4 regions of the Leclercia sp. S52 genome follow, and region 2 is predicted to be linked to each of the others. Evidence: predicted binding sites of a transcription regulator. Region 2 holds the regulator's gene; each other region holds the start of a gene.
The links. Region 2 encodes Fur, which represses iron uptake genes when iron is present. Its sites were predicted from a motif close to ATAATAATGAGAACNACTATCAA; they were not measured.

Region 1 (4,006 bases), 2.1 Mb from region 2:
TAGCTGTCCAGGAATGGCGATAATCAGATCCTGGAAACCATGCTTTACGTATTTTTGCGCGGTAATCTGTTTGCCTCAGTCGTGGTGTAAACGTATACACTGAATGACTTTCTGACGCAGAGGGATAAAACTCATGGTTTACCAGGCGGATCAAAATCGTTATCAGTCAATGAATTATCAACGATGTGGGCAAAGCGGTCTTAAGCTACCTGCCATCTCCCTCGGGCTGTGGCACAACTTTGGCGACGCCACCCTGATTGAAAACAGCCGTCAACTTTTACATCGCGCCTTCGATCTGGGCATTACCCATTTCGACCTTGCCAACAACTACGGTCCGCCGCCGGGATCGGCTGAGCGTAACTTCGGGCGGATCCTGCAGGAAGATTTCAGCGGCCTGCGCGATGAGCTGATCGTCTCGAGCAAAGCGGGCTATACCATGTGGGACGGGCCGTACGGCGACTGGGGCTCACGTAAGTACCTGATCGCCAGCCTCGATCAAAGCCTGAAACGCATGGGGCTGGAGTATGTTGATATCTTCTATCACCACCGCCCGGATCCGGAAACGCCGTTGCAGGAGACCATGAAAGCGCTCGACCACGTCGTGCGTCAGGGCAAGGCGCTGTACGTCGGACTGTCCAACTACCCGGCAGAGCTGGCGCAACGGGCCATTGAGATCCTCGATGATTTGGGTACCCCCCTGCCTGATCCACCAGCCAAAATTCTCGATGCTGGAACGCACGCCTGAAGAGGGATTACTGGATGTGCTTAAAAAGAAAGGGGTGGGATGCATTGCCTTTTCGCCGCTCGCCGGCGGCCAGCTGACCGACCGTTATCTGAACGGCATTCCGGCAGACTCCCGCGCCGCCAGCGGCAGCCGCTTCCTTAACCCGGATCAGATCACGGAAGAGAAGCTGGTTAAGGTGCGCAAACTCAATGCGCTGGCCGAACGTAGGAATCAGAAATTGTCGCAGATGGCGCTGGCCTGGGTATTACATCACGAGGCCATCACCTCGGTGCTGATCGGTGCCAGCAAAACGGCGCAAATCGACGATGCGGTGGGCATGCTGGCGAATCGTCACTTCACGCCAGAGGAACTTAGCGAAATAGAATCGATCCTGAACAGCGCAGAATAAAAGCACTTTTAGCAAAAAGTGCTACGCCTTCTGAATTAGGAGTTAAAGCGATTATCCGGGGCTTTACCGCCCCTTAAAATTGCATTAACAAGCCGATTACGGCTCCGATCGTGAAGGAGAATAATAATGTTCAGGTCCCTGATTCTGGCAGCAGTATTAATGGCTTCAGCCCCGCTGGTCGCTAATGCTGGCGAAATCACCCTGTTGCCATCGATAAAATTACAAATTGGCGATCGCGATAATTACGGTAACTACTGGGACGGTGGCGGCTGGCGTGATCGCGGCTACTGGCATCGTAATTATGAATGGCGTGGCAACCGCTGGCACAAACATGATAACGGCTATCATCGTGGCTGGGATAAACGCAACGCTTACGAGCGTGGCTACCGCGAAGGCTGGAACGATCGTGATGACCACCGCGGCCGCAAAGGTCACGGTCATGGCGGACACGGTCACCGTCACTAACAGGAAAAAGGCGCCTCGCGGCGCCTTTTTTATAAGCCCAGTGCTGTGCCGATCAGCAGCCACAGGTTCAGCGCCACCACCAGCACCACTATCGCCCACCCTGCCCGTTTGACCATCACGCTGTTCACCAGATCGCCCATCAACTTCCTGTCGCTGGTAAATACCAGCAGCGGCACCAGCGCCAGTGCAATACCAAAACTCAGCAGCACCTGGCTCATCACCAGAATGCGGGTCGGATCCAACCCCATCAGGATCACGATAAAGGACGGCAGCATGGTGACGGAGCGACGCACCCACAACGGAATATGGAAGCGTACAAAGCCCTGCATCACCACCTGCCCCGCCAGGGTGCCCACCACCGTCGACGAGAGACCCGCCGCCACCAGGCTCAGGCCAAAAATGGTGGCCGCCGCGTGGCTGAGTAAAGGTTCCAGCGTCAGATAGGCCTGATCCAGATCGGCAATACCGGTATGACCGTTGAAGTGGAATGCCGCCGCGGCGGTGGCCATCATTGCCAGATTCACAAACCCGGCGATGGTCATGGCGATCGCCACGTCCCATTTGGTCGCGGAATAGCGTTCATGCCGCGACCCCTCGTGCAGATTCTGAGTCAGCGAGGAGTGCAGATAGATCACGTGCGGCATAATTGTCGCCCCCAGTACCCCGGCCGCCAGGAACACCGCTTCGGTGGTGGGTAGGCTCGGAATAGCCATCCCTTTGCCAAGCTCTACGAAGTCAGGCTGAGAGAAGATCAGTTCAACAATATAGGCTGCCGCCACGAACAGCAGCAGGCCGCCGATCACTTTTTCGAGCGGCTTCTGCCCGCGACGTTGCAGCATCAGGATCAGGAAGGTGGCGATACCGGTTAACACCGCGCCCTGCAGCAGCGATACCCCCAGGATCAGCTTAAAACCGATCGCGGCACCAATAAATTCCGCAAGGTCGGTCGCCATAGCGATAATCTCTGCCTGCACCCAGTAAAACCAGACCAGCGGACGCGGATAGTGGTCGCGGATCTGCTCGGCGAGGTTTTTACCGGTGGCGATGCCCAGTTTTGCCGACAGCACCTGGATCATCATCGCCATCAGGTTGGCCCATACCACCACCCACAGCAGTTTATAGCCGAAGCTGGCCCCGGCCTGGATGTTGGTGGCAAAGTTACCGGGATCGATATAGCCAATAGCGGCAATAAACGCAGGTCCCATTAATGCAAACCGCATTTTGCGTGCTGCTCTGCCACTGCTACTCTCATCAACGCGACTGTTGCTCATTTTTGCCTCAGGAATATAGCCTTTGCTATGTTTAATGCTACCAAAATGCGAATGATTATCAAGTTCATTTAAAGTGGTTATCGTGATTACAGTGATAGCGAAGAACAATCAGCAGGCTGGAATGATGAATAAGCTGGCGGGCGTAAAAAATACGCAACCTTTGTGAAGCGTAGCACACAAACTTAACTTTTAACGCTTTTACACAACATAACAAAAATGTATCTCATGTCACTATTTTTGAGTCTCGTCACAGGACGTGACTATAGTGTGGCTTTGATCTCGTTTTCTTTACGCTTGTTTCATAGAATGTGCAGCGAAATTAAACCTGCCTCATATTTGGAGCAAATATGGACCGCGTCCTACATTTTGTCCTGGCACTTGTTGTCGTTGCCGTGCTTGCGTTGCTGGTCAGCAGCGATCGCAAAAAAATCCGTATTCGTTATGTTATTCAGTTGCTCGTCATTGAAGTGCTGCTTGCCTGGTTCTTCCTGAACTCAGACGTTGGTCTGGGCTTTGTGAAGGGCTTCTCTGAGATGTTCGAAAAACTGCTCGGATTTGCTAATGAAGGGACCAACTTCGTGTTCGGTAAAATGAACGACGAAGGTCTGGCATTCTTCTTCCTGAAAGTTCTGTGCCCTATCGTCTTCATCTCTGCTCTGATCGGTATTCTGCAGCACATTCGCATTCTGCCGATTGTGATCCGCGCTATCGGTACCGTGCTGTCGAAAGTGAACGGCATGGGCAAACTGGAATCTTTCAACGCCGTAAGCTCCCTGATCCTCGGTCAGTCTGAGAACTTTATCGCTTATAAAGATATCCTCGGCAAAATGTCCCGCAACCGCATGTACACCATGGCGGCCACTGCAATGTCTACCGTTTCCATGTCTATCGTGGGCGCGTATATGACCATGCTGGAGCCAAAATTCGTGGTTGCTGCGCTGGTTCTGAACATGTTCAGCACCTTTATCGTTCTGTCCTTGATCAACCCGTACCGCGTGGATGAAAGTGAAGAGAACCTGCAGATGGCGAATCTGCACGAAGGTCAGAGCTTCTTCGAAATGCTGGGCGAGTACATTCTGGCAGGTTTCAAAGTGGCGGTTATCGTTGCAGCGATGCTGATCGGCTTTATCGCCCTGA
Region 2 (4,006 bases):
GCTTCATCGATCAGTATTTTGCCAAAGCCAGCTACAAGCTGGATATCATCGGCGGCCCGCTCTCTACCAGCTATCAGTTCTACGGCACGCGTGATAAAGCCGACAGCGGCACCGTGAACGATATCTACGACGGTACGGCATGGCTGCAGGCGCTGACGCTGGGTTACAAGGTCGGCCAGGTCGATTTACGTCTGGAAGGGACTTACGTCAAGGCGGAAGGGCAGCAGGGCTACTTCCTGCAGCGTATGACCCCAACCTACGCCTCTTCCAACGGGCGTCTGGACGTGTGGTGGGATAACCGCTCCGACTTTAACGCCAACGGCGAAAAAGCGGTCTTCTTCGGTGCCATGTATGACCTGAGCAACTGGAACCTGGCGGGCTGGAGCGTCGGCGCGTCTTACGTCTACGCCTGGGATGCGAAACCGGCAGACTGGTTAATCAACAGCGCCGGTCAGCGTGAAGATATCGCCTCCAACAAGATCAAGGAATCTGCCTACAGCCTGGATGCGATCTACACCCTGCAGGACGGTCGCGCGAAAGGGACCATGTTCAAACTGCACTTCACGCAGTATGACAACCACTCCGATATCCCAAGCTACGGCGGCGGTTACGGCAACATCTTCCAGGATGAGCGTGACGTGAAGTTTATGGTTATCGCCCCGTTCACCATCTTCTGATGACAAGCCAGGCGGGGACGATCCCCGCCTGACTGGAGACCGCTATGCTGAAAAAAATCGTACTGGTTGCGGTGCTGGCATCAGGACTGGCCGCCTGCGCACAACCCCAGACCCAGAAAGAAGACACCCGTCTGAAAGAGGCCTACAGCGCGTGCATCAATACCGCTGAAGGGTCACCAGAAAAGATCGAAGCCTGTCAGAGCGTGCTGAACGTGCTGCGTCAGGAGAAGGCGCACGAGCAGTTTGCGACTCAGGAAACCGTCCGGGTGGCGGATTACCAGGCCTGTATTCAGGCGCGTAAGACGGGTAACAATCAGGATGTGACCAAAAACTGCGATAAGATTTGGCAGGAAATTCGTAGCAACAACAACGCGAAGTAATCTGCTGTTTGCCACACCCAGAGCCCGTAGGCCCGCGTAAGCGTAGCGCCACCGGGCTCTTTTTTTTGCCTGTAAAAGGCAAAAAAAAAGCCAACCGTCAGGTTGGCTCAGAATCAGTGCAAAGATTATTTCGTGTCGTGCGCGTGGTCATCTTCGCGGCAGTCGCCTTCGGCACAGTGGCCGTACAGGTACAGACTGTGGTTGGTCAGACGAATGCCATGACGTGCGGCAATTTCGCGCTGACGTAATTCGATGGAATCATCGCTGAATTCGATCACTTTGCCGCAGTCGAGGCAAATCAGGTGATCGTGGTGATGCTGCTGCGTCAGTTCAAACACGGATTTACCGCCTTCGAAATTATGACGCGTAACGATGCCTGCATCGTCGAACTGGTTCAGTACACGGTAAACGGTAGCCAAACCAATCTCTTCGCCCATGTCGATCAGACGCTTGTATAAGTCTTCCGCACTGACATGATGGTTATCCGGACCCTGAAGCACTTCCAGGATTTTTAACCGTGGAAGCGTGACTTTCAGTCCGGCCTTCTTTAATGCGGTATTGTTGTCAGTCATGCGGAATCTGTCCTGTTGCTAAACGATTCACTTCTAAAGAAGAAGTGACAGAAAATGCACCTGGGATAATGCGTCTCATTATAGAACTGCCATGACGTAATGAAAACTGCAAGTCTCAAGTAAAGTATGCTTATAAAAACGTGGTACCGCCAACAAAGTTGTTACAAGGTTCCCCGTTTACTCCTGGATCATTGTACAGGTATGGCAGCAAAAGTTAAAAATTTGTAGCAATTATTTTGATTGGTATTACCTATCGATGCGGCGCAACTTTAGCGTTGCGCCGCGACATCATCAGGCATTAAGGATGTCGTCGAGGTGCAGCTCTTCGCGAATCTGTTTTACCCATTTGTCGACGCGTTCAGCGGTCAGTTCCGGCTGGCGATCTTCGTCAATGGCGAGGCCCACAAAGTTATTATCATCGGCCAGACCTTTAGAGGCCTCGAAGTGGTAACCGGCAGTTGGCCAGTGGCCTACAATCACCGCGCCGCGTGGCTCTATGATATCGCGAATGGTGCCGAGGGCATCACAGAAGTACTCTGCGTAGTCTTCCTGATCGCCACAGCCGAACAGGGCAACCAGCTTGCCGTTAAAGTCGATCTCTTCCAGAGACGGGAAGAAATCGTCCCAGTCACACTGCGCTTCACCGTAATACCAGGTCGGGATGCCCAGCAGCAGAATATCGTAACCTTCGATATCTTCTTTGCTGCTTTTCGCAATGTCATGCACATCGGCAACGTCTTTACCTAACTGTTTTTGAATGTTTTTTGCGATATTTTCGGTGTTACCCGTGTCGCTGCCGAAAAAAATGCCGATGATTGCCATGAGTAAAATAACCTCTTGATACTTAATGGTATGGTGGCGCAATTTAGCCACGGATAAGGGCAATCATAGCAGAACAGAGAAGCCTGCGGAAACTGCTATCACGCAGGACTGCACTCTGTGCTACATGAAAGCAACAAGAAGGGGAGTTTTCTGACTTACGCTTTGCCGTGCCATTTCCCGAGCTGCGCAATCAGCATCTCTTCGATAAGCTCACTGCGGCTGATCTCACGGGCATTTGCCAGCTCGTTCAGCGCATCGACGGCTACAGCATTCAGTTTCAGCTCGACGCGTTTAAGCCCACGACTCTTATCGCGTTTAAGCTGATTGCGCTTATTAATGCGCAGCTGTTCATCACGCGAAAGCGGATTGGTTTTCGGTCGTCCCGGGCGACGCTCATTCGCGAACAGATCTATTGTCGTGCGGTCCGTGTGTTCTTTGGCCATGATTCTGAGACTTCGGGGGAAACAAGACACCCTGCTAATGCCCGGGCGATAAGCGCGCCATCATACATCACCGAAAACGGCACGCCAACGACTGGAGGCCCGCAGGCGACCAGTCGCTCTCTTTTTAATCAATTATTGATGTCAGCGAGGTAACGGCGGATAGCGCGCAGCACCGCGTCTGGTTTTTCGGCATGGACCCAGTGCCCGGCCCCGGCAATGACATGCGCTTTGGCCTGAGGGAATTGCGCCAGCAGCGCGTCGCGGTACGCTTCGGTGACATAGGGGGAATTGCCGCCAGTGATGAACAGGGTAGAGTGCGGCCACGCCGGTACCGGCTGCCAGCCAACGATCTGGTCATACTGATCCCAGAGAACCGGCACGTTGAAGCGCCACTCGCCGTCGACGAAGGATTTCAGCAGGAACTGCACTACACCTTCTTCGTCCAGATGTTCACGCATCAGCGCCGCGGCCTGCTGGCGGGTGCTGACGCCTGCGTCGGTGACGGCGTTAATGGCGGCGAAGATCTCATCGTGGCGTCGCACGTCATAATCCACCGGGGCGACGTCGATCGCCACCAGGCCGGCAATCCGCTCTGGCGCGAGCGCCGTCAGCGCCATCACCGCTTTGCCGCCCATTGAGTGACCGACCAGGATCGCCTTTTCAATCTTATGTTCATCCAGCGTATCCAGCAGATCCTGAGCCATATCGGCGTAGGTCATCTGCGGCGAGCGCGGCGACAGACCGTGGTTACGCATGTCCACCTGCAGCAGCGCGTGGTCGGTCACCAGATCCCGTGCCAGCACGCCAAGGTTATCCAGGCTGCCAAACAGGCCATGCACCAGGACGATGGGAGAATTATTGTGCGGCGATTGTGCAGATTGCGCTCGGGTATTCAATTTCATGGCAAAGTTCTTTTTTTACGTATGTCAGGTTAGGGTATCATGTTGACCATTCTGCCGCCCGGCTGCAAGGAAACAGTTAATTCTGACTTTTGCCGCCATTCTGGCTTGACGCTATCCGCTGTTGGGTTTTGACCTTATACTCCCAACGACTTGTATTCAGATAAGATATCGCACTGGATTAAGATGAAAACAATCGAAGTTGATGACGAG
Region 3 (4,006 bases), 850 kb from region 2:
GCTGGCGTTCGGTCAGATGGCCCAGAATACCGGCGTTAAACAGCAGGTTGTTGTAGTCGGTTTTTCCGCCCGGCACGGCGTCTGCCGAGGTGGCTCTGCCCGTGGCGATACCCTGCTGTTGGGCGTAACCAATAAAGTCGTCGACCTTGTTTTCCGTGTACTGATAGCGCACACCGCCGCTCAGGGTGATGGCGGAGAAGTCGTAGCTGGACTGCAGGAAGGGAGCGAGGTTGGTGATGCTGTAGCCCGGATAGCGCCCGACGTTATAGGCGTTATCCAGCTTCATGCCGCCGCTGGCCGCTGCTTTATTCAGGTCGAAAAATTGCTGATTGGCGTCGAAGGTTTCATGCTCGGCATCGACACCCCACGTCAGCGTCAAATCGTCCAGCGGTTTACTGTTAAGGGTCAGCTTGCCGCCGTAGAAATCGGTTTTTTGCTGTGATGCACCAATGCTGGTGACCCGGCCGCCGGAAAGGGTAGGGAAGGGATAAAACGTCAGGCTCTCGTCACGGTAGTAAATCTGGGCGAGCAGATCCTGGCCCCAGAAATCGGTGTTGGCGTATTGCAGGTTGATCAGGTGGCGTTCGGTGCCCGGAATACGGTCGGAGTCGAGGTTGTTTTTGTTGTAGGCATTGCCGGAACCGGTCACCGCCGAGAAGTTTTCGCCAAGAAAGAGGCCGTGCTTACCGTCGGATTCACTTTTGTAATACTGCGTGGTGACCTGCAGCTGCTGATTATCGTCGATATTCAGCGTGCCGGTGCCCATCACGTCCAGGCGGTCGGAGTATTGCAATCCGGTCTGGGTATTATCAACGATCACCTCGTCGCCATTGCCGTCGTACCAGCCGCCAAAGCGCTGATACGCCACTGACAGGCGCCCTGATGCGTTGTCGTTACCGCCGCTGACCGCTGCCGCGACGTTCTCGTCATTGTCGTTATGGCTGTTGAAGCCCGTTTTCATGCCTGTCTGGAACTCGACTTCCGTTTCCGGCTGGCCCTTTTTAGTGACGATGTTGATTAAGCCGCCGGTACTGCCCCCGCCGTAAAGGGAGGTTGCGCCGGAGATGACTTCAATGCGGGAGATATTGAACGGATCGATAGAATCCAGCTGGCGGCTGTCGCTGCGCGAGGAGTTTAACCGCACGCCGTCGACCATCACCATCATCGAACGACCACGCATATTCATCCCGTAATTGGTACGCCCCTGGCTGCTGACATCCATCCCGGGAATCAGCTGTGCCAGCACCTCTTTCAGCTCTTTACCGCCCTGAACCTGCTGTTCGATTTCAGCTTGTTCAATGACCCAGGTGGTCTGTGCCATGTCGGTAATGGAGTGATTCGTTCGGCTGGCAGAGACCACCAGCGACTCTTCTTTTTGAGTTTCAGCCGAGGCATTGGCGGATAACATCATTAATAAACAATGATTTAAAGCCCAGAGGTAACGCGGTTTCATTATTGTGATCGTCCTGATTTTTAAAGGTCTCGGTGGCGTAGATGCCCCGTACCGCAAGAACATCACCTGCTAAGGTGATAGTGATTATCAGGATGATATGAATAATCATTACAATGTAAACAGTTAGTGTTAAAAAATGTTAATGTAATGGCATGAATTTGATGGGGTTTTTTAGGAGGGGACAGTAAGGTCTTAATCGAGGGAGCAGCGGAAACCCGACGGCATTTTCTTTCCTCCTGTATCAGGATGCGCTACTCTCACAAACGCGTTTGCTACCCTAAGGTTAAAAATGAAAAAAATAACGCCAGAGTATACCCCTGTTGATTTATCGCGTTGGGCAAGGAGGGAGCACTTTGAGGTGTTTCAGTCATTTGCTCAAAGTACATTTAACCAAACTGTGCAATTAGATATTACCGCGCTGCTAAAACATATTAAGCAGGCTGGCTGGAAATTTTATCCAACCATCATTTTCCTTATTTCTAAAATCGTAAACAGTCATACGGAATTTCGTATGGCGATGAAAAACGATGAACTGGTTATTTGGGATGAAGTGTATCCAAGCTATACCGTTTTCCATAATGAAACGGAGACGTTTTCCTGTATCTGGAGTGAGTACGATGGCGATATTCACCACTTCCAGAACGTTTATTCAGAAGACGTTTCACGCCATGGTGATGACCTTGCTTATTGGCCGAAGGGTGAGTCTCCGGAAAATATCTTTTTCGTCTCGGGTATTCCCTGGGTAAGTTTTACCAGTTTTGATATTAACGTCGCTAACATGCAGAACTTTTTCTCCCCGATGTTCACGCTGGGGAAATACTATGACCAGCAGGGGAAAGTACTGTTGCCTCTCGCCGTTCAGGTGCATCATTCCGTGTGCGATGGGTTCCACGTGGCAAGGCTGATCAACGAGTTACAGGCGCTGTGTGATGATATTCAGCGGCTTTCAGAAGAACACAAGGCGTGATGTGCTTTAATAAGAGATAAAATCTCTCTTAGATCTGATACCTCTGGAGATAAACTTGCGCGTTCAAACAAATCGATTGTATCTTCGGCCTGTCACTTCAGAAGATGTAGACGACCTTTTCAAAATTTATGGCGATCCCGCCACGAACACTTTTAATCCTGCCGGGCCTTATCCGAACATTGATTATGCAAAAACGGTTCTGAATCGCTGGCTTGTCCATTGGGACACGCAAGGGTTTGGAAACTGGGCTATATCACTTATCGAACAGTCTGAAAAAGTCATCGGATTCGGTGGGCTGACTGTTCGTTGTTATAAAGATATTGTTATTAATAATCTTGGATATCGCTTTTCCACAGATGCCTGGGGGAAGGGCCTGGCCACAGAGTTTGCCAGAGGCGCGATAAAATATGGATTTAATGATATTAAGCTGACCGAGATTTCAGCCGTTGTCAGAGCAAACCATCTGACGTCGCAGAACGTTCTTGAGAAAGCAGGACTGAGATACGTCAAAGAGATTTATGACGTTGAAGATGCACCTCCAAGCCTGATGTATTCGCTGAGAATGGATGAGTGGTTGAGAAACCTGGTTTCACAGGACAGGCAAGCGAAGCGCCCCCGGCAGTCCTTTCTGGAAGGCCTCTCGCAAACCTCAAAGTAACCCTATGTAATTCATGGTTAACGCTTTTCTTCATATCCTCAGGGTCGTAAAGTCACTGCGTTGCGGCACATCCGCAATCGGGCGTAGGAACCCGTTGGCATAAAGCGATATTTTTTGTCGCCACAGCGCTTATCCCGTTAAAATCACGGTGGCGCTGGCGGAGCAGCCGTAAGGCTGGCCGTTTTCTTTATGCACGGTATTCCTACCTCCGTCAGCGCTACCTCCCTGAGCGTAGGAACTCATCGGTGGTTATATTTTCTGCATAAAGAGGATGCCTTATTATAGCTACTACCCTAACCCTGACTTATCTGCATTCCGCTTTGCAACAGCCATCGTGCACCTCGCTGCACCTTGTTTATACACAGTGTTGCGGCTACAGATCGACGTTGCAGCAAAATATGCATTACTGGCATAGCTGCTGTGTTTCCGGGCCACCCATACTCCGCCGCCATGCCCCAGGCGCCTGACCATACTGACGCTTAAAGCTGCGGTTGAAGGACTGCTGGGAGTCAAAGCCCAGCGCGATCGCCACGTTTAAAATCGGCTCGTCGCTGTGGGTTAAGCGCTCAACCGATTTTTGCAGCTTTTGCGCGCGAATGTACCCAGCGAGGGGATAGCCAGTATGTTCCTTAAACAGACGCTGGAGGTGCCATTTTGAGTAGCCGGAACGCCTGGCAACGGACTCAATATCCAGACGGCTATCCAGGTTGTTGTCGATCCAGTCGAGTAAATCATGCATAAATGCGCCAGTGTTCATCTGGTTATCCTCACGCTGCCTGTATAAAAGTATCTTTATCTGTTGCATTTAAAGGTGGCGCGTTTTTCGGTTAATTGCAAATTTTATTATTGCATTTAAATCCCTGAGCGAAACGGGTGTTTTAACATCGACTCAAATAGCACATTAAGTGCAACAATTATTCTTGCACTT
Region 4 (4,006 bases), 670 kb from region 2:
AGCCAGCCGCGCGACCCTTGCCGCTAACGGTATTGAGGGCGAGGTGTTCGCCTCTAACGTGCTCTCCGACGTGACCGGCCGTTTCGATATGATCATCTCCAACCCACCGTTCCATGACGGGATGGAAACCAGCCTCGAAGCAGCACAAACGTTGATCCGCACCGCGGTACGCCATCTGAACAGCGGCGGCGAGCTGCGCATCGTGGCGAACGCCTTCCTGCCGTATCCGAAAGTGCTGGATGAAGTCTTCGGCTTCCACGAAGTGCTGGCTCAGACCGGTCGCTTTAAGATCTACCGCGCGATCATGACCCGTCAGGCGAAGAAATAACGTCTCACTCCGGCCCGATCTCCCCGATCGGGCCATTTTTGCAACAATCAAAACATCCGGCACAATTATCTGTTGACGAATAGCTGAAAACATCTAGAATGCGCCTCCGTGGTTGCGATACTTTTTTGTATCGTTGGTATGCGAAGGTGGCGGAATTGGTAGACGCGCTAGCTTCAGGTGTTAGTGTCCTTTGGATGTGGGGGTTCGAGTCCCCCCCCCTCGCACCAACAACCATGATTGATATTGCTCGCACTGGGCGAAGGTGGCGGAATTGGTAGACGCGCTAGCTTCAGGTGTTAGTGTCCTTAGGATGTGGGGGTTCGAGTCCCCCCCCCCTCGCACCAACGAGGCGATATCAATAAAATAAGATGACTGTGCGAAGGTGGCGGAATTGGTAGACGCGCTAGCTTCAGGTGTTAGTGTCCTTAGGATGTGGGGGTTCGAGTCCCCCCCCCCTCGCACCAATTATCTTATCTCTCCCTGAAATTCTCCCTTGTTATCCTCTCATTTCAGATTCATCGCCAGCACCCATATTCCCGCAATCAGCGCGACACAAGATGGCAGCAGCACAAAGTGCCGCAGTTGTTTATGCCAGATCATGACCGATGACATCAGTAATCCCGACACGATAATCAGTTTCCAGACCGCCAGCGACAGATCGGTAAAGGCCAGCCCGGCAATCATCGCCCCCGGCAGTATCACACCCCATCCACTCCCTAACGCTCTGCTCAACATGATCCGTCTCTCACTTCGATAATGATAACCAATATCATATGATATAATTTCTCATTTGTCAGCGTAGAGCCTATTTGTGTAAAAAATCTTGCGCACGGTTTTATCTATAGTTAGGATTGGCAATCATTATCATTTAGATTTTTATCCAGCCCAATTATGGCCATACGCTCTGCACACGTCATTGAGAATGTTATCTGGCAAACCCGCCTTCCGGCCGGGCCTTCCGGGCTTGCGGATGCGGTACGTGATGCCATTGCCGGGACGCGTGCGCATATGCTGGACGTCATCAAGCTGGATGAGACCCCTCCGCATCACGCCCTGACGCTGGCGCAGTGGCAACGCCCTGCCGAGCTGCAGTCGTTGCTGGCAACCTACTCCGATCATATCTACCGCAATCAACCCACCCTGGCGCGCGAGAACAAGCCGCTGCTGTCGCTGTGGGCGCAATGGTATATCGGGCTGATGGTGCCGCCGATGATGCTGGCCCTGCTTACCCAGGACGTAGCGCTGGATCTCTCCCCTGAGCACTTCCACGTTGAGTTTCACGAAACCGGGCGCGCCGCCTGCTTCTGGATCGACGTCCACGAAGACAGCCAGACGACCTCGCTTTCTGCGCAGCAAAGAATTGAAGTGCTGATTACCCGAGCGCTGATCCCGGTCGTTGAGGCGCTGGAAGAGACGGGTGAGATTAACGGCAAACTTATCTGGAGCAATACCGGGTATTTAATTCACTGGTATCTGAATGAAATGAAAAGCCTGCTGGGCGATGAGAAGGTCGACGCGCTGCGCCAGTCCCTTTTCTTTGCCCGCCAGCTGTCGGATGGGCGTGATAACCCGCTTTACCGCACAGTGGTTCCGCGCGACGGGCTGCTGGTGCGTCGCACCTGCTGTCAGCGCTATCGCCTGCCGGATGTGCAGCAGTGCGGGGACTGCACGCTTAAATAAACGGGTGCGGCCTGAAATTGGGTGCGGGCCTGATGCCCTCACCCTGGCCCTCTCCCACGGGGAGTGGGAACAAATACTAGAAACGGCAACCTCTGGGTTGCCGTTTTGCTTTTACCTATGCCACCTGCTGACTTTCCTCGTCGGCACGCTGGGCCTCTTCGGCCTCCTGCGCCAGCAGCTGCTTCTCGTACACTTTAAAGAACGGGTAGTAGATGATGGCGGAGACGAGGGCTAACAGCACCACCAGTACCGCCGCGCGGAAATCCCAGCCCAGCGCCCAGGCGGCCCCCACCGGCGCAGGCGCCGTCCACGGCACCACGGAGATCACGCGGCCAATCAGATCCAGCTTCATCGCCGCCCACGCCAGTACCGCATTCACCATCGGCGCCAGCAGGAACGGAATGAAGAACACCGGGTTCATTACGATCGGCGTACCAAAGATCACCGGCTCGTTAATGTTAAAAATACTCGGTACCACGCTCAGACGGCCAATCGAACGCAGGTGCGCCGAGCGGCTGCGCAGATAGCAGAACACCAGCCCCATCGTCGCCCCGGAGCCGCCAATTACAATGAAGAAGGTCCAGAACGCTTCCATAAAGATGTGCGGCAACGGCGCACTGTTCGCCAGCGCGGTCTGGTTCATCCCAAGGTTGGTCAGCCAGAACATCTGCAGCATCCCGGAGACAATCGCCGCCCCGTGGATCCCTGCAAACCACAGCAAATGCCCAATCAGCACCGCCAGCAGGATCGCCGGCAGGGAGTCCGCCGCGGAGACCAGCGGCTTGAAGATGGCCATAATCGCCTGCGGGATCAGCATGCCAAACTCGGACTGGATGAACAGGCTCAGCGGATAGAGGGTTAACACGACCACCAGCACCGGAATCAGCAGATCGAAGGAGTTCTTGATCATCGGCGGCACCTGGTCGGGCAGGCGGATACCGATATTGTGCGCCTTCAGGAAACGCATCATCTCCACGCAGTAGATCGCCACCAGAATGGCGGTGAAGATCCCCGTCCCACCGAGGCTATCCACCGGCAGCGCGCCTTTGGTTTTCGGCGCAGCAATCAACAGGAAGGCCATCAGCGACAGCATGGCGCACATGAAGGGGTCGAGCTGGTGCGACTTAACGTAGTGCTTGCCGAGGTTATAGGCGATAGCAGCACAAATATAGAGGGACATTACCCCCATTGTCATATCAAACGGAGTCAGGATCTGGCCTTCAAACTGTTTCGCCATATCCAGCCAGGCGCGGGCAAAGCCCCAGGTGGTGTCCGGTGAAAACGGCGGGTAGGCAAACACCAGTAAGAACGAGCCGACGATCATAAATGGCATGGCGGAAATAAAGCCGTCGCGGATGGCCATCACGTGACGCTGGGAAGAGATGCGTCCGGCAATGGGGCTGACATAGTTTTCAACAAAGCGGAATATCAGGTTAAACGCAGCATGGTTGGCAGACATAACGGCTCTCCTGTCAGACGATCGTTTCGGGCGCAGACACGCCGCACGGTGTTCCATATACCACTTTCACCACCTTGCTGGTTCGCTTACCAGCGGTACTGCTCAAACGGATAGGTTTCATAATCGACTCTTATTATTTATGGGATACAGGGGAAATGACGTAATCAGTATTAATCTCTGCTTCACGGTCTGCAACCGGTTACTGTAACCGGTTTCCGTGATTGTGAAGAGGATCCAGAAATCGCTGATGTTGGAGTTTTGTTACTTAGGGAATATTTACAGAGCATAATTTCATATGACAGATTACGCAGAGTATTTTTCTGGAGGAAACAATGAGTTTGCAGTCTGTGCGCCAGTTTTTTGCTGAGCATGCTCCTGACGTTGAAGTCATCGAGCTGGGTCAAAGTACCGCTACCGTTGCGCTGGCTGCCGAGGCGCACAAGGTCGCGCCGGGTCAGATAGCGAAAACGCTGTCGCTGAAAATTAAAGATGAGGTGATCCTGGTGGTCGCCAAAGGTGACGCGCGCCTGGATAATAAA

Region 1: AAHB66_RS16560 (Nramp family divalent metal transporter) is a predicted target of Fur. The motif match lies at 2,909-2,931, and genes of this name have one in related genera.
Region 3: AAHB66_RS10470 (TonB-dependent siderophore receptor) is a predicted target of Fur. The motif match lies at 1,528-1,550, and genes of this name have one in related genera.
Region 4: fhuF (siderophore-iron reductase FhuF) is a predicted target of Fur. The motif match lies at 1,079-1,101, and genes of this name have one in related genera.

Annotation. Positions count from the first base shown of each region.
Region 1 covers NZ_CP152474.1:3,454,241-3,458,246, forward strand. Annotated here, with positions in the region: partial or broken gene mgrA (L-glyceraldehyde 3-phosphate reductase) at 134-1,133, shown strand; gene ypeC (DUF2502 domain-containing protein YpeC) at 1,260-1,598, shown strand; gene AAHB66_RS16560 (Nramp family divalent metal transporter) at 1,628-2,869, opposite strand; gene AAHB66_RS16565 (NupC/NupG family nucleoside CNT transporter) at 3,217-4,006, shown strand, end outside.
Region 2 covers NZ_CP152474.1:1,324,940-1,328,945, forward strand. Annotated here, with positions in the region: gene chiP (chitoporin) at 1-677, shown strand, start outside; gene chiQ (ChiQ/YbfN family lipoprotein) at 722-1,057, shown strand; gene fur (ferric iron uptake transcriptional regulator) at 1,183-1,629, opposite strand; gene fldA (flavodoxin FldA) at 1,921-2,451, opposite strand; gene ybfE (LexA regulated protein) at 2,607-2,894, opposite strand; gene ybfF (esterase) at 3,023-3,796, opposite strand; gene seqA (replication initiation negative regulator SeqA) at 3,980-4,006, shown strand, end outside.
Region 3 covers NZ_CP152474.1:2,173,277-2,177,282, forward strand. Annotated here, with positions in the region: gene AAHB66_RS10470 (TonB-dependent siderophore receptor) at 1-1,453, opposite strand, end outside; gene catA (type A chloramphenicol O-acetyltransferase) at 1,743-2,420, shown strand; gene AAHB66_RS10480 (GNAT family N-acetyltransferase) at 2,476-3,078, shown strand; gene AAHB66_RS10485 (helix-turn-helix domain-containing protein) at 3,482-3,835, opposite strand.
Region 4 covers NZ_CP152474.1:656,677-660,682, reverse strand. Annotated here, with positions in the region: gene rsmC (16S rRNA (guanine(1207)-N(2))-methyltransferase RsmC) at 1-328, shown strand, start outside; tRNA gene AAHB66_RS03175 (tRNA-Leu) at 469-555, shown strand; tRNA gene AAHB66_RS03170 (tRNA-Leu) at 585-672, shown strand; tRNA gene AAHB66_RS03165 (tRNA-Leu) at 705-792, shown strand; gene AAHB66_RS03160 (DUF1435 domain-containing protein) at 833-1,063, opposite strand; gene fhuF (siderophore-iron reductase FhuF) at 1,220-2,008, shown strand; gene AAHB66_RS03150 (PTS sugar transporter subunit IIC) at 2,124-3,467, opposite strand; gene AAHB66_RS03145 (YbaK/EbsC family protein) at 3,800-4,006, shown strand, end outside.